3 regions of the Streptomyces sp. NPDC057963 genome follow, and region 3 is predicted to be linked to each of the others. Evidence: riboswitches for the same ligand, from Rfam matches in the RefSeq annotation. Region 3 holds a riboswitch; each other region holds the start of a gene.
What was found. Region 3 has a riboswitch for cyclic di-AMP ahead of ACFVT1_RS10240 (peptidase). Riboswitches for the same ligand answer to the same signal wherever they lie in the genome.
Positions count from the first base shown of each region.

Region 1: another riboswitch for cyclic di-AMP. It lies ahead of ACFVT1_RS26415 (C40 family peptidase); the one in region 3 lies ahead of ACFVT1_RS10240 (peptidase).
Region 2: another riboswitch for cyclic di-AMP. It lies ahead of ACFVT1_RS07920 (transglycosylase SLT domain-containing protein); the one in region 3 lies ahead of ACFVT1_RS10240 (peptidase).

Region 1 covers NZ_JBHVPX010000012.1:52,889-60,482, reverse strand. Annotated here, with positions in the region: gene ACFVT1_RS26435 (S8 family serine peptidase) at 1-1,808, shown strand, start outside; gene ACFVT1_RS26430 (hypothetical protein) at 2,383-2,754, shown strand; gene ACFVT1_RS26425 (ATP-dependent Clp protease proteolytic subunit) at 3,113-3,748, shown strand; gene ACFVT1_RS26420 (hypothetical protein) at 3,756-4,064, shown strand; cyclic di-AMP (ydaO/yuaA leader) riboswitch at 4,445-4,631, shown strand; partial or broken gene ACFVT1_RS26415 (C40 family peptidase) at 4,635-5,105, shown strand; gene ACFVT1_RS26410 (LysE family translocator) at 5,174-5,809, opposite strand; gene ACFVT1_RS26405 (LysR family transcriptional regulator) at 5,882-6,820, shown strand; gene ACFVT1_RS26400 (dienelactone hydrolase family protein) at 7,026-7,594, opposite strand, start outside.
Region 2 covers NZ_JBHVPX010000003.1:183,622-191,215, forward strand. Annotated here, with positions in the region: gene ACFVT1_RS07905 (APC family permease) at 170-1,567, opposite strand; gene ACFVT1_RS07910 (hypothetical protein) at 1,938-2,222, shown strand; gene ACFVT1_RS07915 (DUF2461 family protein) at 2,316-2,963, shown strand; gene ACFVT1_RS07920 (transglycosylase SLT domain-containing protein) at 3,202-3,987, opposite strand; cyclic di-AMP (ydaO/yuaA leader) riboswitch at 3,992-4,178, opposite strand; partial or broken gene ACFVT1_RS07925 (ATP-binding cassette domain-containing protein) at 4,876-5,490, shown strand; partial or broken gene ACFVT1_RS07930 (ATP-binding cassette domain-containing protein) at 5,611-6,352, shown strand; gene ACFVT1_RS07935 (DUF305 domain-containing protein) at 6,618-7,310, opposite strand; gene ACFVT1_RS07940 (hypothetical protein) at 7,412-7,594, opposite strand, start outside.
Region 3 covers NZ_JBHVPX010000003.1:724,180-731,773, forward strand. Annotated here, with positions in the region: gene ACFVT1_RS10215 (STM4012 family radical SAM protein) at 1-692, shown strand, start outside; gene ACFVT1_RS10220 (STM4011 family radical SAM protein) at 701-1,648, shown strand; gene ACFVT1_RS10225 (SGNH/GDSL hydrolase family protein) at 1,645-2,490, opposite strand; gene ACFVT1_RS10230 (M23 family metallopeptidase) at 2,680-2,997, opposite strand; partial or broken gene ACFVT1_RS10235 (hypothetical protein) at 3,125-3,181, shown strand; partial or broken gene ACFVT1_RS10240 (peptidase) at 3,352-3,660, opposite strand; cyclic di-AMP (ydaO/yuaA leader) riboswitch at 3,666-3,820, opposite strand; gene ACFVT1_RS10245 (alpha-galactosidase) at 4,114-6,213, opposite strand; gene ACFVT1_RS10250 (tyrosine-protein phosphatase) at 6,457-7,269, shown strand; gene ACFVT1_RS10255 (DUF6126 family protein) at 7,293-7,460, opposite strand; gene ACFVT1_RS10260 (helix-turn-helix domain-containing protein) at 7,492-7,594, opposite strand, start outside.

The sequences.
Region 1 (7,594 bases), on a different contig from region 3:
CGAGCGGCATCGCCGCGGTCACCGCCTGGCGGCTGGACCGCTCCGAACTACCCGAGACGTACCCGGTCGCAGCGGACGGGACCGTCGTGGTGCGGGTACCGCGCGGCGAGCACGCCTTCATCTCGGAGATCTTCCACTACAACTCCGACTGGAGCCGGCTTGAGGAGTACACCTACGCCGCCCAGCCGGGCACGGTGATCGACTCCGATCGGACCTTCACTCTGGACGGTGCCAAGGCCGGCCCGGTCACCATGACCACCTCCCGGCCGACGGAGACCAACCGAGCCCGCGTCGGTCTGAACTTCCAGGCCGTGGACGGTGGCCTCATCCACGACCGCGAGACGTGGCTGGACGGCGAGACGGCCGTGTACTCCATCCCGTCGCAGACCGCGAACGAGCGCTTCGAATCGCGCGTCGGCTGGTCGCTCGGCGCACCCGCACTCGACGCCCGCCTCGTCGGGCACGGCAACCGGACCCTGGACGCGGCCTACTTCGAGGGCTGGACGGGCTCCGCACGTATCGACGGCACCCGCGTCCTGCGCGTGGCGAAGGCCGGAGAGAACGTCCGGGGCAAGCTCGCCCTGGTGAAGCGGAGCGCCGAGCGCACGGCGGGAGAGCAGGTCGACGACGCCGCGAGCGCCGGTGCGCTCGCCATCCTCATCTACAACGACATCCCCGAGAACTGGCTCACCGGCAACTGGGGCCCAACGGCCACCAAGATCCCGGCGATGACCCTCTCCGGCACCCAGGGCGAGAAGCTGGCGGCCCTGGACAACGCCATGATCAGGATCTCCGGTACGGCGGTGAGCCCGTACTCCTACGAGCTGCTGAAGTACCGCAAGGGTGGCATCCCCGCCGACCAGCGCTACCGGGTACGCAACGAGGAACTGGCCACCGTGGACTCCTCGTTCCACGCCTCGACGCCGGCCACCGAAGGCGGATACGCCCGGCTGACGCGCTCGCCGATGCAGCCGACGGCGTACTTCGGCTTCGATCGGGTGGTCCTGCCGCGCTCCCGGACCGAGTACGTCTCCGCGGACGTGCCCACCTGGGAAGCGGTGAAGGCAGGTCCCGTGTGGACGTCTGACGGCTCCTGGAAGATGACGAACGCCTCGACGCTCAAGGCCGGACAGCGCGTGCACCGCGACTGGAACAAGGCCGTGGTACGCACCGCGCTGCCGGACGCACAGTCCAATGCGGCCGTTCGGCAGGGCGATGTCGGTGTGGTGGCGTCGGGCGGTCTGCTCGACACCGCGCCGGACCAGTCCTTCTCCGCCGAAGCCGGCAGCGACAAGGCGCTGTCCACCGTCTACCGGGACGGCCAACTCCTCGGCAGCATCGGTTCGGCGCCCGTCGCCTTCCCGATGACGGCACAGCGCGCTGAATACCGCGTGGTCACCGACGTGCAGCGGGACGCCCCCGGCTGGACGACCTCCACCAAGGTGCGCACCGACTGGCGATTCCACTCCGAGCGGAAGGAAGGACTGACCCTGCTCCCCGTCCTGTCGGTCGACTACCGACTCGACGTCGACCAGGCCAACAGCGCCCGGCCGCATTCCACCACCCGCATCGGACTGGGCGTGCGCTACCCCAAGGGCCTGAATGGTCTGAAGCTCGCCGGGGCGAAGCTGTGGGCCTCATACGACGACGGCGCCAACTGGCGGCAGGTCCGCCTCGACGGCGGCCTCAACGGCACGATCGGCAACCCCGTGAACGCGGGCTTCGTGTCGCTGCGCGTGCAGGCCACCGATGCCGATGGCAACACCATCGAGCAGACGGTGACCCGCGCCTACCAGATCCGCCGCTGACCGATGCCGGGGCGCCTGCACCGTAGGCGCCCCGGCGTGCGCGCCCAGCAGTGATGCCCTGCCACTGGTGGTTCCGTCGGCGTTGACCACGGTGAGCCCGGACATTCCTTCCCGACCGACGCGGCGACGTCGGCCTTGCTCGGTGACCTGTCGTCAATCACCAGGGAAGGTGCGTCCTCCCGGCCGATCCACAGGTTCTGAGCATTGCTCCCGTGTGAGTCTGGAGCGAATCTGCTGGTCGGTGCGCTTGGCCGTGCTGGCGGGGTGACCGAGCGCAAGCCGTACCCGAGCGACTTGTCCGTCGGTGCCTGGGGTTCGGAATCGTTCCGCCCAGCGGGGGCTGTACCAGCCGGTGCTGTGCGGGCTGGTTGCCGCTGCCTTGTACCTCCAGTCCTCCGCCGCTTCGAACGTCGTGGTGAACGCTGCGACTCGGGAGCCGGTGCCATCCACGAGATCCGCCCGCTGCCGGCTGTCCGCGGTTTCGCCGTCCCCGACCGGCCCGGCATCCCCCTGCGCACCCCGGCAGCTGTGGTCCGGGGCCGACCGGCCCGGCAGATTGCACGACCAGACCACGATGCGCATCGAAGGCATCGTCGAACAGCTGTGTCTGCATCCGCAGGTCAAGGCGAAGGTCGACGAGGGATACCGGGGCCTGGCCAACGACTTCCCCAACCAGGTCCAGGCACCGCCACGCAAGCCGAAGGACAAAGTGCCGCTGGGCGAGAACTGCGCCTGGCGCGAAGCGCGCCGACGGCGGTCCTCCGCGCGGATCTGCGTGGAGCACACCATCGGCGAGGAGAAGAAGGGGCGGCCGCTCCAGCGATACCCCGGCCGACGCGAGTCCCACGCCGCCATCGCCGGACTGGTCTCCGACCGCGCGGCCCGCAGGCCCACCCGGCGGCACACGAGCACCGAACCCGTGCTCGCCCGGAAGGCCGCCTGCTGATCATCCACCGGCCGACCCGCCAGGCCGGCGCGCCCAGACTTCAATCGCGTACCGAGTCGTAAGCGGGTGTACGTCCACCCGAGCCCCGAGGACCTCCGCGTCGCCTCGGACCACCTCACCTCTCTACTCGGTTTCAGTGAGGGCGAAGCAGCCTGATGATCAAGACGTCTAGAGAGATTACGAGATTTCCGCCCTCGGCGAACAGCCAAAACGGCCTCTGACCTGGGACTTTTAGTGGATCACCAGGATCATGCTCCATCATAACCTTCTGTACGTCCTGTACATTTTTTACAGAGGCTTGCGCAGACCCCGCTTGCGCAAAAGCCGTACAGATCCCGGAGGAAAGGCACCGTCCATGCTGTTCCACCCCGCCGCCCGCTACGTGCTGCCCGAGTTCACCGAGCGCACGAGCAACGGGACCCGCACCCTCGACCCGTACTCCAAGCTGCTCGCCGAACGGATCGTCTTCCTCGGTACGCCGGTCGACGACACCGCGGCCAACGATCTGATCGCCCAGTTCATGTATCTGGAACACGCCGCCCCGGACCGGCCCATCGCCCTCTACATCAACTCCCCCGGCGGCTCGTTCGGGGCCATGTCCGCGATCTACGACACGATGGAGTACCTCACCTGCGAGGTGGAGACCTACTGCCTCGGCCAGGCGGGTTCCTGCGCGTCGGTGCTGCTCGCGGCGGGCGCTCCCGGCAGGCGGCACGCACTGCCCAGCGCCCGGGTCATCGTGCAGCAGCCCGCACTCACCGAGCCGGTGCAGGGCCAGCCGTCCGATCTGGCGATCGAGGCCCGGGAATGGGAACGGGTCCGCGAGATGCTCATCACACTGCTGACCCGTCATACCGGCCGCGACGCCGAGCAAATCGCCACCGACATCGAGCGCGATCTCATCCTCGATGCCCCGGGCGCCAAGGCCTACGGCCTGGTGGACCACATCACGGAGAACCGGAAGTCGTCGCTCCCGCCGCACGGCACGCGGTGAACGCCCGATGCAGCCGCCAGAGTTGCCGCCGCTCCCCGCACTGACACGCGCCGAGGGGGAGTTCATCGACCGCTATCTCGAAGTCCTCGACCAACTGGGCCGCATCAACCCGGCCCACGGCAGCGACACCTACAGCGCCCTGCGGGCCGCACAGGCACTGGCCTCACGGGCCGGCGCACTGCGGGACGCCCTCGTGTTGATGCACGAGCGCGGCGAGGCGCGGATCCACGCCGCCACCCTGGCGCGGGCGCTGCGGGTACTGGACGGGGAACGGCGGGCCGGACGCGTCACCGTACCCCCCGCACCGGCAAGTTGATCAGCCGGTTCTTCACCGGGCCCCGGCACCGCCCGCCCAACTCCCCCCACCCCGCCCGAGGGGTCAGCCAACTCCCCTTCGCGACACGCCCGGTGGCCACGTCGGAATTCCTCGCTCTTTCGGCGTAGAGAGTCCCCCTCACGAGCGATATCTCAACTTGCGTTTTTCGGATGAGCAGTGGACGGAATCCTTGATTCCGCCCTGGTGCGGGACCGGTCCGAGTGACCGCCAGGGCTCCCCGAAAGCGTCGGCTCCACCCGAACGGATCAGTCGTGAGGAGCCTCACAAATCGCTGTTTCCCCTCGGAAATCCGGCAGTCGGTGAGTCAAGATCCCTGGGACGACAAGCCCCCGCCACCGCGGCGGGGCGGTCCGGGCGGACGCCGAGTCCTGCCGCCGCCCGGATGACTGGTCGACAGAAGTGGATCGGCAGGAGTGGAGGACCCGAGCACAACGGGTCGACCGGATCAACGGTCGGCCCTCGGGGTGAAGCCGCCGAGCGCGGCCGGGCAACTTCGCCAGCCCGAACCCGACAGGTCATCCTTCACAGGCGGCTGACGAAGGGTTGCGCATGACTGCGCAGGTTCATGTCCCGTCTCTGCTCGCCCGGGCCGGCACGGCCTCGGTTCTGACTCTGGCCGCCGTCGGCGGCACCATGCTCGCCCCCGGCGCCGCTCCGGAAGCCCAGGCAGCGACTCTCTCGGTGAAGGCGCTCAAGGTCGCCGCTTCCAAAAAGGGTTCGCCGTACGGCTGGGGGGCCACCGGCCCCAACCGCTTCGACTGCTCGGGCCTGACGTCCTATGCGTTCAAGAAGGCGGGCAAGAAGCTCCCCCGCACGGCCCAGCAGCAGTACAACAGGACCCGCCACATCTCGGCCTCGCACAGGCAACGCGGCGATCTGGTCTTCTTCCACTCCGGCCGCAGCGTCTACCACGTCGGGATCTACGCCGGTCACAACAAGATCTGGCACTCGCCGAGGACCGGCGCGGTGGTCCGGCTGGAGAAGATCTGGACGAAGCGCGTCTACTACGGGCGGGTCCGCCGGACGAGCCCGGCCTCCGGCGCCGGTCCGCCCTTCTCGGCGCAGCGGAACCTCGGCACGGAGGGGCCTCAGTGCACCAGGGGACCCGACACCAGCACCAGCCCCAACGCGGTGAGCGCCGCGCCGCTGCCGCCCTCGATGGCGCGGGCGGCACGCGGCCGGCGCAGCCACCGGCCCATCCGGTCCACCAGAAGCGCCACGGCGGGGAACCAGACCAGGGCGAGCAGCACGACGATCACCGCGAGCAGCAAGGTCCTCGGGAGCGGCGGCTGCCCGTCGGGAACGAACTGGGGCAACAGGCTCAGGAAGAGCACCGGCGCCTTGGGATTGAGGGCATTGGTGAGGAACCCCTGACGCAGCGCGCGTAGGGATCCCCGGCCGGCCGGTTCGTCCGCGGTCCCCTCCGTGTCCGTGGTGGTGCGGCGCCGTATCGCGTACAGGGCGCTGATGCCCAGGTAGAGGACATAGGCCCCGCCGAGCAGCTGGACGGTGCGGAACAGGACGGGCACCGCCACGAGCACCGCGGCGAGCCCGGCGACGGCAAGCGCGGTGTGCACGAGGAGTCCCCCGGCAACGCCCAGCGCGGTCGCCACCCCCGCCGACCGGGAGGCGAGCGCGTTGCGTACGACGACGGTGAAGTCCGCGCCCGGCAGCGCGACCATGCCCGCGGCGACCCCGGTGAAGGCGATCAGTTGTGCGTCCATGGGTCCACCCTGGACCAACGGAGCCTTTAGCGTGTACTTGCAATCTTCTGGGTCTGCCAAAAGGAACGCTTCATGTACGACCCGACAAGGCTCGCGGCGCTGGTGGCGGTCGCCGAGGCCGGATCGATCACCCGGGCCGCCGCCCGCCTCGGCTACACCGCGCCCGCCCTCTCCCAGCAGCTCGCCAAGCTGGAGCGGGAGGCGGGCGCCGCGCTGCTGGTGCGCCACCACCGGGGGGCGCGCCTCACCGCGGCGGGAGAGCTGCTGGCCGGGCGCGCCCGGCGGATCCTCGACGAGATGGACCGGGCCCGTCACGAGCTGGCCCGGCTGTCCGGGCTCTCCGGCGGGCGCCTCCGGGTCGGTACCTTCACCACCGCGGGCATCCATCTGCTGCCGCCGGTCCTGAGCGCCTTCCGCCGCGCCCACCCGGACGTGGAACTGGCGGTCACCGAGTACGAGCCACCGGACGGCGTCGCCGCGGTGGCCGCCGGCGAGGTCGACCTCGCGCTGACCCACGTGTACGAGCCGGCACCCCCGGCCGCCTGGCCCTCCGGCGTCTTCGCCGAGCCGCTGCTGGTCGAGGAACTGGTCCTGATCACGGAGGTGGGGCAGATGCTGGCCGAAGGCACCGGTCGGCTGCCGGTGACGGAGCTCGCGGGACGGCCGCTGATCAGCAGTGCGCCGACACATCCGCCGCGTCGCGGGGTGGAACAGGCGCTGGCCCGGGCGGGGGCGACACCCGCCGTGGTCTGCGAGTCGCCCGGCTACGCGCTGGTCTGCGCGCTGGTCAGCGCGGGCATCGGGATGGCGGTCGTCCCGGAGATGGTCGCCGCAATGTCGCCGACGCCACTGTCCGTACGACGGCTCGAACCCGCCTCGTTCCGGCGGACGATCTCGGTGGTGCACCGCGGTGACCGGGCGAGCGCCGCCGCGGCGACGCTTCAGGCGCTGTTGCGCAGTGGGTTCGGACGGGCGGCGTCGGCCCGGCGACCGGGCGGCGAGGGCGGATGATCACGCGGTCGGGGACGTGCGGCATCCCACCGCCCCGTCCGGCGGCCGGCGCCCCGCCGGGCCGTCGCCCGCGGGCCCGACTCCGCTCGGGCCGTTCGGCCGTCGCCGCGCGGTGGTGGGCGGGATCCTCGCGGGGGCGGATCGCCGCCCGGGGCCCGATCGGCGTCGGCCCCGAGACCGGCCGGTCGCGGGCACCGGACCCGGTTCACCGCGAGCGGAGGAACGTCAGTGTGCGGTCGAGCATCAGCGCGGCAGCCTCGGCGTCGTGGGCCGACAGCGAGCTGTCCACGAACAGGTGCCGGTCACCGGGGTAGAGGAACAATGCGGCATCGGGAGCCTCGTCGACGAGTGCGCGGGCGGCGTCCGCGTCGCCCTCGGTGGTGAAGAGACGGTCCTCCTCCATGGCGTGGATGCGGACCGGGACCTGCGACGGCCACGTTCCGAAGCAGGAACTCGGCACGCACGAGTGGGCGAATACGGCACCGCGGGCGCCGGGCCGCGTCTGGGCCAGCTTCTGCGCCGGCAGCACGCCGAGGGAGAACCCGATGTAGACCAGCTCGGCCGGTGAGTCGGCCACCGCCAGCACGCCGCGAGCGAGTATTTCGTCGACGCCGATCTGTTCCAGATGCGCCAGTCCCGCGTCCAGGGTGTCGAAGGTGCGGCCTTCGTACAGGTCGGGCGTATGCACGGTATGGCCTTCGGTGCGCAATGCGTCGGCAAAGGCCGTCACGCCCGGGGTAAGGCCCTGAGCATGGTGAAACAGCACAACTTCGG
Region 2 (7,594 bases), 540 kb from region 3:
CCGTCCGCGGTCAGGCGATCGGGCCACCGGGGAACGCGGCGGGAGGCGGCCGGGGCCATGGCTCCCGCCGCCTTCTCGTCCGGCCTGCGGACCACCAGCGGCGCCACCGCCCGGCCATCCGTCTCCCGGCCCCCGACCGCGTGGCGGCCGGGCCCGCCCGGTCGTCCGGTCAGCTCTGTACGTCCTCCGGAATGCTGACCAGCCAGCGGGTGTCCTGGCGGGGCCGCAGATAGAGCGCCCAGTAGAGCGTGGCGGCAGCGGTGATCCCGCCGGTCCACAGCAGGTACTCGGTCTCCTGCTGGGTCAGGATGTACGCGAGCACGGCGATGAGCAGCAGCGGGATCGCCGGCCACAGCGGCATGCGCCAGGCAGGCGCCTCGCGGTGCGCACCGCGGCGGCAGAGCAGGGCGGCGACCGCGACCAACAGGTACATGCCGGTGACGGAGACGCCGGTGACGCCGTACAGGGTGTCGAGGTTGACGAAGCAGAGTGCCGCGCCGGGGATGCCGACGACCAGGGTCGCCACCCACGGGGAGCCGAAGCGGCCGAGCCGGGCCAGGGCGTTGTTGATCGGTTCGGGCCACGCCTTGTCCCGGGCGGAGGCGAACAGGACCCGGGAGTTCTGGATCACCATGACGATGCCCGCGTTGATGATCGCGAGGGCGACGCAGAGGCTGACGAAGGTGCCGACGGCCGAGTTGGACCAGGCAGCGACCATGGTGTTCAGGTCGCCCGAGGTCAGGGCCGCGAGGTCCGGGGCGCCCAGCGTGATGGCGATGACCGGGACCAGGATGACCGCCGTGGAGATGGCGAGGGTGGCGAGGACCGTACGGGCCACGTTGCGCCGCGGATTCTCCAGCTCCTCCGAGAGGTAGACCGCCGTGGAGAAGCCCTGGGTGATGAAGAGCGCAATCGCCAGCCCGGACACCACCATCATCGCGGTGACCGTGGAGCTCGTACCGCCCGACGAGGCGACCGAACCGTGCACCAGCGCGGAGGCTCCGCGCTCGGAGTGCGCGAAGCCGAGAACGGCCACGACGCCCGCCGCGATCACTTCCAGGACGAGGAAGATCCCGGTGATCCACGCGTTGGCACGCAGGTCCAGGAGTCCGGCGAGGGTGGCGAGCACCATCACTCCGGCGCCTGCGGCGGGGGCCGGGATGTGCACGAGGGGAGCGAGGTAGTCGGCCGTGCCCATGGCGATGACCGGGGGAACGATCATCACGACCAGCAGGGAGAGCACGAAGACGAGCCATCCGGCCAGCCGTCCCGCCATGGTCGACACCATGGCGTACTCGCCTCCCGCGCTCGGGATGAGGGTGCCCAGCTCCGAGTAGCAGAAGGCGACCGCGATGCAGAGCAGCGATCCGACGGCGATGGTGAGGGCGGTGTAGGTGCCGAGGCTGGAGAACAAGTCCGGTACGACCACGAAGAGCGTCGAAGCGGGCGTCACGCAGGAGAGCGTGAGCAGCGTTCCGCCCACGACGCCGATGGAGCGCTTGAGCTTCTGCGGAGTGGGGCCGGTCGCGGGGGCGAGCGCCTGGGGAGCGCTGAGCGTTTCGGTCATCGTGCGATTCCGATCAAAGGTGCGGTGTCTGAGCACGGGAGCGGTATCGCCTCCAGACGAGGACGTGGTGAGTGGTTTCGTCGCTCCCAGCGCGACATGCAATCCTGACGAGTTCCGCAGGTCAAGAGGTGTTCACCTACGGAATTCGTTGTTTCGGCGAGAAGATCTGACGGTTTGGCGTTAAGAATGCGTTATTCCGCTGAGGATCGGCGGGTACGGGAACCGCAGCCGGACCAGGTGGAAAGTTTCGCCCGTTCCAGATTCCGGAAGGGTGGGGGCACCCCGGAGCGCCACGGAGCATGGAGGGCCGCCGGCGCGCACCCATGTGGCTGCGGGTGCGCGTCCCTGGACTTGATGCCAGCCTGGAGGCATGGCTTGGGCGTCATGGACGACTCGTGGTGTGTTCTCCGGGCACGGTGGCGTGCTGACGGACGAGGCCGGCGTCCTGTCCGGGGATCTGACGGTTCACACGACCTGGGCCGATGACACGGCCCAGGTGACTGTGCAGTACACGGGTGCGATCGACTGGTTCACCATGTCGGGCAGTCCCGTGTCGTGCTGCTCGGAGGACGACAGCCGGCGCCTTCACGACGCGGTGGTGAAGTCCGTCCGGGAAGGAGCGGCTGCCACGGTTCCCAGGCCGCCGCCGGAGTAGCCGATGCGCGGACCGCTCCCGGCCGTGTCCCTCCCGGCCGTGTCCCTCCCGGCCGGACTGCTGCCCTACGGGACAGCCCTTAAGGTCTCCTGGATGAGCAGAGCTTTCAGCGGCTGGACAGAGCAAGCATTCGACCTGCTTCTGCAGTTGGAGGGGACCCCTTCGCAGGAGGCGCGCGAGAAACGCCGAAAGGACCGGGAGCACCTGGTCCGCCAACCCATGATCGCGTTGCTGAACGAGGTGGCCGACGCGGACGGGGCGTACGAGGACTTCTCCGTCTGGGGGTTCCGCAAGGACCCGTGGTGGTGGCAGCACCAAGTGGCGGTGATCCGGATCGCGCGCAATGTCGAGATCGGCCTGCGCTTCGACCTCGACGGGCTCCGGATCAAGGGCGGCTGGACCTACCCGGACCCGGGGCAGATCCCGTTGTTCCGCAAGGCGGTTGCCGCGCAGGAGAGCGGCCCCGGGCTGGTGCGCGCCGTCGAGGCGCTGGCAGCGCGGGGGTACGAGGTCACCGGTGACCTGATGAAGCGCGTGCCACGCGGCCATGACGCCGGGCATCCCCGCGCCGACTACCTCCGGTACCGCTCGATCTCCGCCACCCGCCCCCTCGGCGGGGACTGCGCGCAGCACACGCCGGCGCTGGCCGGTGCCGTGCTCGCGGCGGCAGAGGAACTGGAGCCCCTCCTCTCGTGGCTCGCCGGCCATGTGACCGTTCCCGGCCCCCGCCGGGCCGTGTAGCGCCACCTCCGTACGCTGCCCGCGCATGCGTGCGGGGCGGGGCCCCATGCCCAACGGCCCGTCTCGGGACGGCAGTCCGGCGACGGATGGGCGCGGGTCGGGAGTTCCGTCTTTCCACGCATGCGGGACTACGGCCGGAAGGCGGTCCCTGACCGGCGGGTGCGGTCCTTCGCGAGCGGCCTCTGTTCCGGCCTCTCGCCACCCGTCGGTCCTGAACCGCCGTCGGCGCCGTTGCGCGTCAGTAGGCCCCGAACACGTTGTCGATCGAGCCGTACTTGGCGGCCGCGTAGTTGCAGGCCGCGGTGATGTTGGCAACCGGGTCGTAGCTGTCCAGCGACGTACCGGGCACGTGGTAGGCGCGGAACGTCGGGTCGATGATCTGGAGGAGACCCTTGGACGGGGTTCCCGCGACGGCGTTCGAGTCCCAGTTGTTGACGGCCCGGGGGTTGCCGGAGGATTCACGCATGACGTTGCGGTGGATGCCGTTGTAGCTGCCGGGGATGCCGCGCTCGGCCATGACGGCCAGCGACTTCTTGATCCAGCCGTCCAGATTGTTCGTGTACGTGGCGGGCTTGGCGGCCGGTGCGGCAGTGGTGGCCGTCGCCGGCACCGCGACGCCGTTCACGGCGGATACGCCGGTGGAAACGCGAGACTCCGCCTCGGCGCCGATGGTCAGCTTCATGCCGGGACGAATCACGGCGGGGTTGCCGCCGATCACGCCTCGATTGTCCTCGTACAGCTTCTGCCAGCCACCGCTGACGGAATGCCCCCGCGCGATCTTGGAAAGGGTGTCGCCCACGGTCACGGAATAGACGGTGGGCGCGGCCTTCCGGGCGGATATTTCCTTGACGGCGGCGGACGGCGCCGCGGCCTTTTCGGCGGCGACCGCCTGGGCCGGCGCGGCCGAGGCGAAGCCCGCGCAGATCAGCGGAAGCACGAGAGCGGCCCCGCCCGTGGTCGCGGCGATGAAACCGCGGGTCAGCGAAGTGTGCTTGCGACGATAGGACTTACCCGTTGCGGGCATGGCGAATTCCTCTCCGTCGCCTACGAGGTGAGCTGTCGGGTTCAGACGGGAGATGTCTGGCCGCAGGAAACTGCGACTTCACCCCGAGCCGTTCCGGATACCGGTTCGGCGGCCTACCTGGGTCCCCCGCTCCTGCCGTACGCGATCGGGTCGGTTTCTCGGACGGCGGCAGGATTCGGCGTTCCGTCCGGATTGACGGTGACCGTAGGCGAGAAACACCGAATGGAACAAGCCCCTATTTTTTGATCACAATTCATTTGCAAGATCGAATCACGGAAAGGCAGTAATCCACCTCACACCGCATTGCTGATTTTCCTTGCGCAGAAGGGAACCGAGGCGCACGCCACGACCCCCTGAACCTTGAACGTGACTCACACCACACAATTCGCAAAAGGTGCATTTCAGGCATAGGCCAAAAGCTGCAATTCACAACAGACTCCCCTTTATCGACCAAGAGGGTGTACTAGGCGAAACCGCCCATATGGGAACATTCACCCGTTGACTCGCACGCTCTCGCTCCGGCGCACCGCCCCCGGGCCGATCGCACCCGGAAGGACCGGCCGGCGGTCCACCCGTGTCCCTCCCCCACACGGCACAAGACTTTGCCTTCCGCCCTCCGCCTCGCTATCGTTTCGGCCGTCCTGTTGTCTCCGATTGAGGTGGACGTTGCGCATCTGAGGTTCGCGATCATCGCGCCGTACGACTCCGGTCGTACGCCCGTCACGCAGTAGCAGTGTTTACCCCTGCCCGTGACCCCGCGTGGATGCGACCTCGGTGCATGAGCCGTCCCTCGATCTCTCGGACCGCCGCACCCTTCCCCTGTCGGTCGCTGCGTGGTGCTCGCATACGAAGCCCCCATTCACCGTGCTCACGACTGCGAGGATCACCATGGCGACACCCACCGCCCCCAGCGCCTCCCTCACCTGCTCCGCCCTGTCCTTCCAGTGGCCGGACGGCACGACCGTCTTCGACGGACTCTCCTTCGGTATCGGCCGTGGCCGCACCGGTCTCGTGGGCGACAACGGCGCGGGCAAGTCCACACTGCTGCGCCTGCTGGCCGGCCTGCTTCGCCCCTCCCAGGGCTCGGTGACCGTCGGCGGCAGCCTCGCCCACCTCCCTCAGAACATCACCCTCGACACCTCACTGCGGGTGGACCAGGCCCTGGGCATCGCCGAGCGGCGCGACGCACTGCGCGCCATCGAGGCCGGGGATGTGGACGAGAAGCACTTCGAGACGATCGGTGACGACTGGGACGTGGAGGAACAAGCCCTCGCGACACTCGGCTCACTGGGGCTCGGGGGCCTCGAACTGGACCGCACCGTCGGCCAGATGTCCGGCGGGGAGACCGTCCTGCTGCGCCTGGCCGCACTGCTGCTGGAGCATCCTGATGTCCTCCTGCTCGACGAACCGACCAACAACCTTGATGTGTTCGCGCGTCGCAGGCTCTACGACGCCGTCGACAACTGGCGCTCCGGAGTGCTGGTCGTGGTCAGTCACGACATCGAACTGCTGGAGCGCGTGGACCGCATCGCCGAACTGCGCGCCGGATCCGTGAGCTGGTACGGCGGTGGCTGGTCCGCCTACCAGGAAGCCCTCACCACCGAACAGGAGGCCGCCGGGCGGATGTTGCGGGCCGCCGAGGCCGACGTACGCCGCCAGAAACGCGAACTGGAGGAAACCCATGTGAAACTGGCCCGCCGCCAGCGCCAAGGCAAGAAGGCGGAGGTGGACGGGGGCCTGCCGAAGATCCTCGCCGGCCGCCGCAAGCGGTCCGCGCAGGAGTCCGGGGGCAAGCTGCGCGGCCTCCACGAGGAGCGGTTGAGCGAGGCGCGCGAGCGCCGCGAGGAGGCCGCGGACGCGGTCCGCAACGATGCCGAGATCCGCGTGAGCCTCCCCCACACCGCCGTTCCCACCGGCCGCACCGTGCTGAGCCTGCACGAACTTCGCCCCCGGTTCGGCCGACTGCTCCAGGGCAGCCTCCATGTGCACGGGCCCGAACGGATCGCACTCGTCGGCCGCAACGGCGCCGGCAAGACCACGCTCCTGCGCACCCTCACCGGCGAGCTGGCTCCACTGTCCGGCGAGGCCAGGACGTTCGTACCGCTGCGCTTCCTTCCCCAGCGGCTGGATGTGCTGGACGACGGGCTGAGCGTCGCGGCGAACGTGGCCCGCATGGCCCCCGGGGCCACCGACAACCACATCCGCTCCCAGCTCGCACGCTTCCTGTTCCAGGGGAAACGCGCGGAGCAGCCGGCGGGCACCCTCTCGGGCGGAGAACGCTTCCGTGCCGCGCTCGCGGCGACGATGCTCGCCGCACCGGCCCCGCAGTTGCTGATGCTGGACGAGCCGACCAACAACCTGGACATCGCCGGCGTGCGACAGCTGACCAGTGCGCTCCAGTCGTACGAGGGTGCGCTGCTGATCGCGGGCCACGACCTGCCGTTCCTGGAATCGGTCGGCATCACCCGCTGGCTGCTCGTCGGGGAGGAACTCCAGGACACCACGGCGGAGGAGGTGCGCGAACTGCTCTCGACACCGGAAGCGGACTGAGCAGCCGCCGGGGCCCGCACCGGCGGGAGCGCGGCAGGATGCGGGCCCCGGCGAAAGGAAGGCCCGCACCCTGCCCGGGATCAGAGCCTGGCGATGATCTTGTTCATCTGCTCGATCTCGGCGGTCTGGGCGGTGACGACGGCGCCGGCGAGCTTCTTCGCGCCGGCGTTGCCGCCGTTCTTCCGCTCGGCCTCGGCCATGGTGACCGCGCCCTCGTGGTGGGCGATCATGAGCTGGGCGAACTTCTTGTCGAAGTCCTTGCCCTCGGCCGCTTCGAGGTCACTCATGTCCTTGTCCGACATCATCCCGGGCATCCCCGAACCGCCGTCCGAGCCGTGGTCCATGCCGGGCATGTCACCCATCGAGGACGAGGACTCGGGCAGCGGCTTCCCCCAGGACGTCAGCCAGCCCTTCATGGTGTTGATCTCGGGATCCTGCGCCTTCTCGATCGCGGCGGCCAGTTCCTCGACCTCGGGGTCGGCGGCGCGGCCCTCGGCCAGCTTCGCCATTTCGACGGCCTGCTGGTGGTGCGGGATCATCTGCTGCGCGAACTTCACGTCCGCGTCGTTGAACGCGCCGCCGGGGGCGGCCGACGCGGAAGCGCTGCCGGAGCCGTGGTCCGTTCCGGGCGCGGACGAACCGTCGGAGCCGGAGCCTTTGGAGGAGCCGCAGGCCACGAGTGCGAGCGCGAGTGCGGCGACGGCAGCGCCGGCCGCGAGGCCTCGGCGGCGGGCGGCGGAAGGCAGGGAGGAAGAAGACAGGGAAGCGGACATCACATGTTCTTTCCAGGTGAGCGCGCCGCATCGGCGGCGCGCGAAACGGGCAGGAACCTCCGGCCGGTCCGGCCGGAGGGCCGGGAACCGGCGGACGCCTGTCACGTCCGCGCTACGCACACCTGGAGCAGTAGCTGTCTACCGGCGGACGGCGGCCCCCGCCGGTCCGGCCCCCGCACCGCCGTGCGTGGCCTGCCGAGGACCCGCACGGCCAGGATCACGAGGCCCAGTGCCATGAGCAGCGGCAGCAGCCGGTCGCGGGCATGGGTGGATACGCACGACTC
Region 3 (7,594 bases):
TCGACGCGGCGCTCGGCTGGCGGCCGGAGGAGCTGTACCTCTACCCGCTGTACGTGCGTCCGCTGACCGGTCTCGGGCGGCTCGGCGCCGACGGCGAGGCGGCGGCGGACGCCGCCTGGGACGAGCAGCGGCTGCGGCTGTACCGCGCGGGCCGCGACCACCTCCTCGCGCACGGCTACGAGCAGGTGTCCATGCGGATGTTCCGCCGCGCGGACGCCCCGCGGACGGACGGCCCCGACGACTACGCCTGCCAGACCGACGGCATGATCGGCCTGGGGTGCGGCGCCCGCTCGTACACCACGCGGCTGCACTACTCCTTCGACTACGCCGTGGAGATGCGGGAGGTCCGGGCGATCATCGACACGTACACGGCCACCGAGGACTTCTCGCGCGCCGAGGTCGGGCGGTATGCCGACGGCGACGAAGCGCGCCGGCGCCACCTCCTCCAGTCGGTGCTCCAGGCCAAGGGGCTGCGACTGGCCGACTACCGGGAGCGGTTCGGCGCCTCCCCGGCCGACGACTTCCCGGCCGAACTGGCCCGGTTCGAGGCGCGCGGCTGGCTCGACGCGACGGCCGGGGCGTCCGGGCTGCTGCGGCTCTCCCCCGAGGGCCTGGCGCACTCCGACGCCCTGGGCCCGGAACTCTTCTCCCCCGATGTGCGGGCCGCGATGGCCGCGTACGAACTGAAGTGAGCGCGCCCGTGGACCTGACCATCCTCTACCGCGGTCCGCTCGCCTCCTGCGACTACGACTGCCCCTACTGCCCGTTCGCCAAGAGGCGCGACAGCCGGGAGCAACTGCGCGCCGACCGCGCCGCGCTGGAGCGGTTCACCGCGTGGGCCGCGGCGCAGACCGGTGACCGGATCTCGGTCCTGTTCACCCCGTGGGGCGAGGGCCTGGTGCGCTCCTGGTACCGGCGCGCGCTGGTCGAGCTGGCGCAGTTGCCGCACATCGGCCGGGTCGCGATCCAGACCAATCTCAGCGGCCGCACGGGCTGGCTGGCGGAGGCCGGGGACGCCGGCCGCGAGAAGATCGCGCTGTGGTGCACGTACCACCCGGGGCAGACGCCGTACGAGCGGTTCGTCGGCAGGTGCGGGGAGCTGGCCGCGCTGGGCATTCGCCACAGCGTGGGTGTCGTCGGGCTCGACGACCATCTCGACGAGGCTCGGCGGCTGCGTGCCGCGCTGCCCGACGAGGTCTACCTCTGGGTGAACGCCGCGGAGGGGCACACCTATACGGACGAGGAGGCGGACCGCTGGACGGCGATCGACCCGCTCTTCCCGTACAGCCGGCATCCGCACCGGTCGGCGGGGCTGCCTTGCCGGACGGGCGAGTCGGTCGTGTCGGTGGACGGCGACGGCACGGTGCGGCGCTGTCATTTCGTCCCGGCGGAACTCGGCAATCTCTACGACGGCAGCTACCGGCGCTCGCTCGGCCCACGCGCCTGTCCGCTGGCCGTCTGCGACTGCCACATCGGCTATGTGCATCTGGAGACGCTGCCGCTGTACGACGTCTTCGCGGGCGGGGTGCTGGAGCGGATACCGGCGCCACCGCTGTCTTCCCTCGCCGGACGGGCCGGAGCCGCCGGACGGGCCCGGGGCTCAGGCCCGTCCGGCGAGCGAGGACACCACGGCCGCGGCCCCGTCTAGAGAGGCAGCAGGTCGGGCCGCTTGGCCTCGACATGGTCGCCGGAGGACTCGCCGCGCAGCCGTCGGCCGATCCACGGCACCAGGTACTCGCGCGCCCAGTGGATGTCGTCACGCCGTACTTCGAGCGTGCCGCGCTGTGCCTGCGGGGGCCATTCCTGGTCGGGGTCGGCCGGCACGTCGAGGCCGAGGACCTGGGCGGCGCGCAGCGCGACCCTGGTGTGTCCCTCGGGCGACAGATGGAGCCGGTCGTCGTCCCAGGCACGCCTGTCCTGGACGGATCGCAGCGACCACAGGTCGAGGACCGGGCAGTCGTAGCGGTCGGCGATGGCCCGCACATGGGCGGTGTAGGTGGCGATCTTGCCGCGCAGATGGCGCAGCACGGGGATGCCACGGGTGTCGAAGCCGGTGGTGACCATCACGGTGCCGACCGATTCGGTCAGCTCGGCGACCGCGCGCTCGAAGCGCTCGGCCACGTCGTCGGGGTCGGTGCCGGGCCTGATGATGTCGTTGCCGCCCGCGCAGAAGCTCACCAGGTCGGGTGCGAGCTCCTTGGCGCGCGGCACCTGCTCCTCGACGATCTGGTCGAGGAGGCGTCCGCGTACGGCGAGATTGGCATATCTGAAATTCCCGTGTGCGGAAGCCTCGGTGCTCGATTCCGCATCGGGGTCAGGGAGCTGGTCCGCGAGAAGTACCGCGAATCGGTCCGCCCAGCCGACGAAGGCCCCGTCCGGACCGGGGTCGCCCACCCCTTCGGTGAAACTGTCGCCAATCGCTGCGTACGACCCGATGACACCATGTCGGTTGATGACGCCACGTTGATTTTTTCTCGAATCGTCTGCCACAAACGCCCATCCTGCACTGCCGAATGTGACCTACGCGACCGTAATAAGGGGTTGACGGTTGGTGAGATAGACCACCCGGTCAGATCTTGGTAAAGGGGGAATAAGCAGAAGGGGCGGTGCGCCGCCGCGCACCGCCCCTTCCGTGTTGCTCAGGTCATGCCGTGCTGCTCAGCTGCCCGTCCGTCCGGCTCAGACGTAGACGCCGTGCGAAGCCAGGAAGGCGATCGGGTTGATGTCCGAGCCGTACCCCGGACCGGTGCGGACCTCGAAGTGCAGGTGCGGTCCGGTGGCGTTGCCGGTCGAGCCGGAGAGGCCGATCTGCTGACCGGTGCTCACGGACTGGCCCGCCGAGACGGAGAGCGAGGACAGGTGGCCGTACTGCGAGTAGTGGCCGTCGGCGTGCTTGATGACGACCTGGTTGCCGTAGGCGCCACCCCAGCCGGCGGTGACGACGGTGCCGGAGGTGATGGCCTTCACGCTGGTGCCGGTGAAGACGGGGAAGTCGATCCCGGTGTGGCTGCCGCTGGACCAGTTGGAGCCGGAGGCGCGGTAACCGGTGGTGTGGTTGCCGGGGACCGGGTGCGCGTAGCCGGAGCCGGTGCTCCGACCGGCCGTGGCGGAGGTCTTGGACTCCGTGACCGCCGAGGCCTTGGCCGGGGCGGACTTCGCCGGGGCAGTCTTTGCCGGGGCAGTCTTTGCCGGGGCGGACTTCTCCGCCGCCGACGAGGGAGCCGAGGGGGCCTTCGACGGGAGGGCCGCGCCCGCGCCGGTGGGCGCGGAGTGGTCCGCCGCCTTGCCGCCGAGCGTCAGCTTCATGCCCGGGAAGATCAGGCCGGGGTCGTCGCCGACGACCGCGCGGTTGTCCTGGTACAGCTTCTGCCAGCCGCCCTCGATCTTGTGGTCGGCGGCGATCTTCGACAGCCAGTCGCCGGAGACGACGGAGTACGTCGTGGTGGCGGCCTGCTTCTGCGCGATCGGCTTGGCCGGGGCGGCGTGCGCGACGGCGGAGGCCGACTGCGGGGCGGCGGCCGGGGCGGCCTGCTCCGCGGCGTTGGCACCCGTGGCGCCGAACAACGGCAGTGCGATGACGGCTCCACCGGCGCCTGCGGCGGCGATGCCACGGGCGATGGTGCCGGCCTTCGTATGACGGTGCTTACCCGATATGGGCATGACGTGCTTCCTCTCCGGCGCCTGCGAGGTGAGCTGTCGGGTTCGGGCTGGAGATGCCCGGCCGCGGCGAGCGCGGCTTCACCCCGAGCCGGCCGGATTTCTCCGGACGGCGGCCTACCTGGTTCCCCCGCTCCTGCCACACGATGAGTGGATGTGAATTCCGGACGGCGGCAGGATTAGGCGGTCCATCCGGATTGACGGTGACCGTAAGCGAGTCGGGACGGCGAGAACAAGCCACTGGTTCCACGCCGGAATCCGCGCCAGGAAATCGGCGCGGAATTCCGGTCACACTCCGTGGATTAAGGATCTTGCCTTTCCGTGCCGCGCAGGGAATGGCCGACCGCCCCGTCGGTACACACCGTCACGGATATGATTCCGCTCACGAGAGCGCGATCATCTCCCGTACGGACAGGGCAAGTTTGACCAAATGCACCTATTACGGACATTTCGTGCTCATCGTGCGCGTCGGAGCCTCAGCACCCCTGCGTCGAGATCCCCCCGGAGCCCGGTGTGCAGCCCCTGATGGAGCAGTGCCGAGCCGTGGTGCACCGCCCCCGTGTCACGGCAGGTGTACGTCGCCGCGGGGTCGAGTCCGCACAGTCGCAGGGCCGGAGGCAGCTCCCCGTACCTTTGCGCCTCCAGCCACGTCAGGACCACGATCTCGTCCCCCTGGACGTACTGGACCGCACTGAGACCACCGCGCGGGGCGCGCAGCCGGTACAGCGCGCCGTGCTGCACCACCGGCCGGATCTCCTTGTAGAGCTCCACCCAGGCCCGCGCCTCGGCCAGCTCCTCCTCGCTCCACTCGGCGAGGTCCCCACCGACCCCGAGCACGCCCGCCATCGCGCTCACGAAGCGGAAGCGCAGTGAACTGACCCTGCCGTTGAGCTGGGTATTCGGGCTGTCGGTGACCCACGCGGCCATCACCCGAGCCGGATGGATCTGGCCGAAGCCCTCCTGGATGGCGAGGCGGTCGAGCGGGTCGGTGTTGTCCGAGGTCCACACCTGGTCCGTACGGGACAGAATCCCCAGGTCGACCCGGCCGCCACCGCCGGAGCAGGACTCGAAGGCGACCGAGGGGTGCGCGGCCCGGAGACGGTCGATCAACGCGTACAGGGCGTCGACATGCTCGATCCAGAGCTTCTGCGGATATTCCTCGCCCGGCCAGCCGGCGTCGGTGAAGGAGCGGTTGAAGTCCCATTTCACGTAGTCGATGGGCGCGCTGGAGAGCAGTGCGTCCAGTTGTTCCCAGAGATATTCCTGCACATCGGCGCGGGCCAGATTGAGCACCAGTTGATTACGGAACTCGGTCCGCTTCCGCCCGGGAAAGTGCTGCACCCAGTCGGGGTGCGCGCGATGGAGATCGCTGTCGGCATTGACCATTTCCGGCTCGACCCAGATACCGAACTGCATGCCGAGACCGTGGACTTCGTCGGCGAGCGGCTTGAGCCCGGCGGGAAAGCGGTCCGGATTCGGTGTCCAGTCACCGAGCCCCGCCCGGTCGCTGGTGCGCTGCCCGAACCACGCGTCGTCCACGACGAACAGTTCCACGCCCATCGCGGCGGCACGCTCGGCGAGGGCACGCTGCTGGTCCTGCGCGATGTCGAAGCCCGTCGCCTCCCAGGAGTTGTAGAGCACCGGCCGGGGACTCGAGGCGTCCGGGATCACATGGGCCAGCTGCCACGCGTGCCAGGCACGGCTCGCCCCGCCGAATCCCTCCCCGCTCCACAGACCGGCGAAGACCGGCGTGGTGTATGACTCTCCCGGCATGAGCAGCAGCAGCCCCGATTCGTCGTGGCCTGCGCCGCCGGTGATCTGCACGAGTCCGTCGGGAAGCCGCTGCACGGAGATCCGCCACGACCCGGACCAGCCGAGCGCGCAGCCGTACACCTCGCCGCTCTCCTCGGTCGCCGCTCCGTCGGCGTCGAGTGCGACCCACGGCAGGTACTGGTGCCCGGTGTGGCCGCGCCTGCTGGAGATGACGCTCTCGCCGTACATCAGCTCCGCCCGGGCGAGCCGCGACTCCGCCGCCCAGCGGCCGTGCAGCCGGCTCAGCCGCCAGGCGTCGCGGGCCGGCAGCGCCCAGGCGGCCGCGTCGGCGCGCAGCAGCTCCAGCGGCGGACCGTCCGCCCCGGCGTGGGCGACGGTGGCCCAGCGCTCGACGACATCGGAGTCGTCCCGCATCCGGTAGTGCAGGGTGAGCGCGAGCCGGTGCACGGAGTCGGTGAAGCCGATACGGAGTTCGTCCCCGTCCACCGCGGCGCCGGAGAAGGCCCACTCGGTACCGCGGACCTCCGGGGTACGCACCGAGAGAGCCGGGCGGACGAACCGGGGGCCGCCCTCCACGGGGTACTCCTCGTGGCCGTCGAGCGGGGACTCGAAGCCCCTGGCGGGCTGCTCCGGCGCCGCGGCCAGCGCCTCGGCAGCGGCCAGGGAGATCCGCGGCCCCCAGTGCAGATGGACCAGTTCGTCCCGCTCGGTGAGTCGCAGTGCGTAGCTGCTGCTCGCCCCGGTGAGCAGCCAGGTCCGGCCCTTGTCGCCAGTCTCGATCATCTTGCCCCCACATTCCAACAGTTCCGCACATCATCAACCATCGCCGGGTGAGTGGGCAACGGTCCGGCGAGGAATTCGGCGGACCGATTCACCGCGGGGGCACGGGGGTTCGCCGGGGTATCGACAACCATGGGCCGAGATGATTGCCTGAGGAATCAATGTCGTATCGTCGCGGAAGTGGCCTTGCCGACGGCTCGCGTCGGCGCCAGACACTCCAGGAGACATCAAGAAAGGCAGGACACTGTGACGCAGCAGTTGCCCCGGATCCCGTCGACGGAACCCGAGCTGGCGGGCGTCCGCAACTTCCGCGACGTGGGCGGACTGCCCACCGTCGACGGCCGGCGGGTGCGGTACGGGCGGCTCTTCCGCAGTGGTCACCTCGCGCACGCCACCGCCGAGGACACGCTCTTTCTCGGCGGCCTCGGTCTGCGCACGGTCTTCGACTTCCGCAATGCGGCCGACCACCGGCTCGACGGCCTGGACGTGGAGCTGCCCGGCGTACGGAATGTCAGCATTCCGCTCTCCGACCCGGCCGACGGCGCGGAATTCTGGCGGATGGTCCGCGACGGCGACCTCGATCAGCTGCGCTCGGTCCTCGCGGACGGCAAGGGGGCGAACCGCATGATCACCTCGTACCGTTCGATCATCCGGGACCGCACAGCCGAGCACAGCCGGGTCCTGCACGCCCTGGCCGAGGACGGCGTTCCCGCGTTGATGCACTGTGCGGCGGGCAAGGACCGGGCCGGTCTGTCGATCGCCGTGTCACTGCTCGCGGTCGGCGTCGAGCGCGATGCCATCGAGGCCGACTACCTGAAGTCCAACGACGCCCACCGCCGCTACAAGGTCCGGCGCAGCGACACCTCGGCGGAGGGCATGTCGGCCGAGGTGATGGAGCTGCTCAATCCGCTCTTCGGTGCCCATGCGGACTATCTGGCCGCGGCCTTCGCCACCATCGAGGAGACCTGGGGCAGCACGGACCGCTATTTCTCCGAGGGGCTGAAGCTTGCCCCCGAGACCCGGGAGCGGCTGCGCGGCCGGCTTCTGGACGAGGCGTAGCGCGAACCGCCGGGCGGCGGTGGTCAGCCCTTGCCGGCCACCGCGAAGAGCAGGTAGAGGAAGGCCGCGAAGATGTGTCCGGCGATGAGGTAGGCGAACAGCCGGATCACCACGCCGCGCGGGAACTTCCGCTCCTGGGCCTCGTAGTTCTTGTTGGACCCGAGCGGGTCGAAGTTCTCTGAATCGGACATGACGGTCCTCTCTGACGACCGGACGGGCCGGTCAGCGACGGTGGATGCCGCTGCCGAGACACAGCTCGGCGGCGGGGCTCTGCAGCAGGGTATGGACGAAGAGCAGCTCGGCACCGTCGCGGTCGACGGCCGTG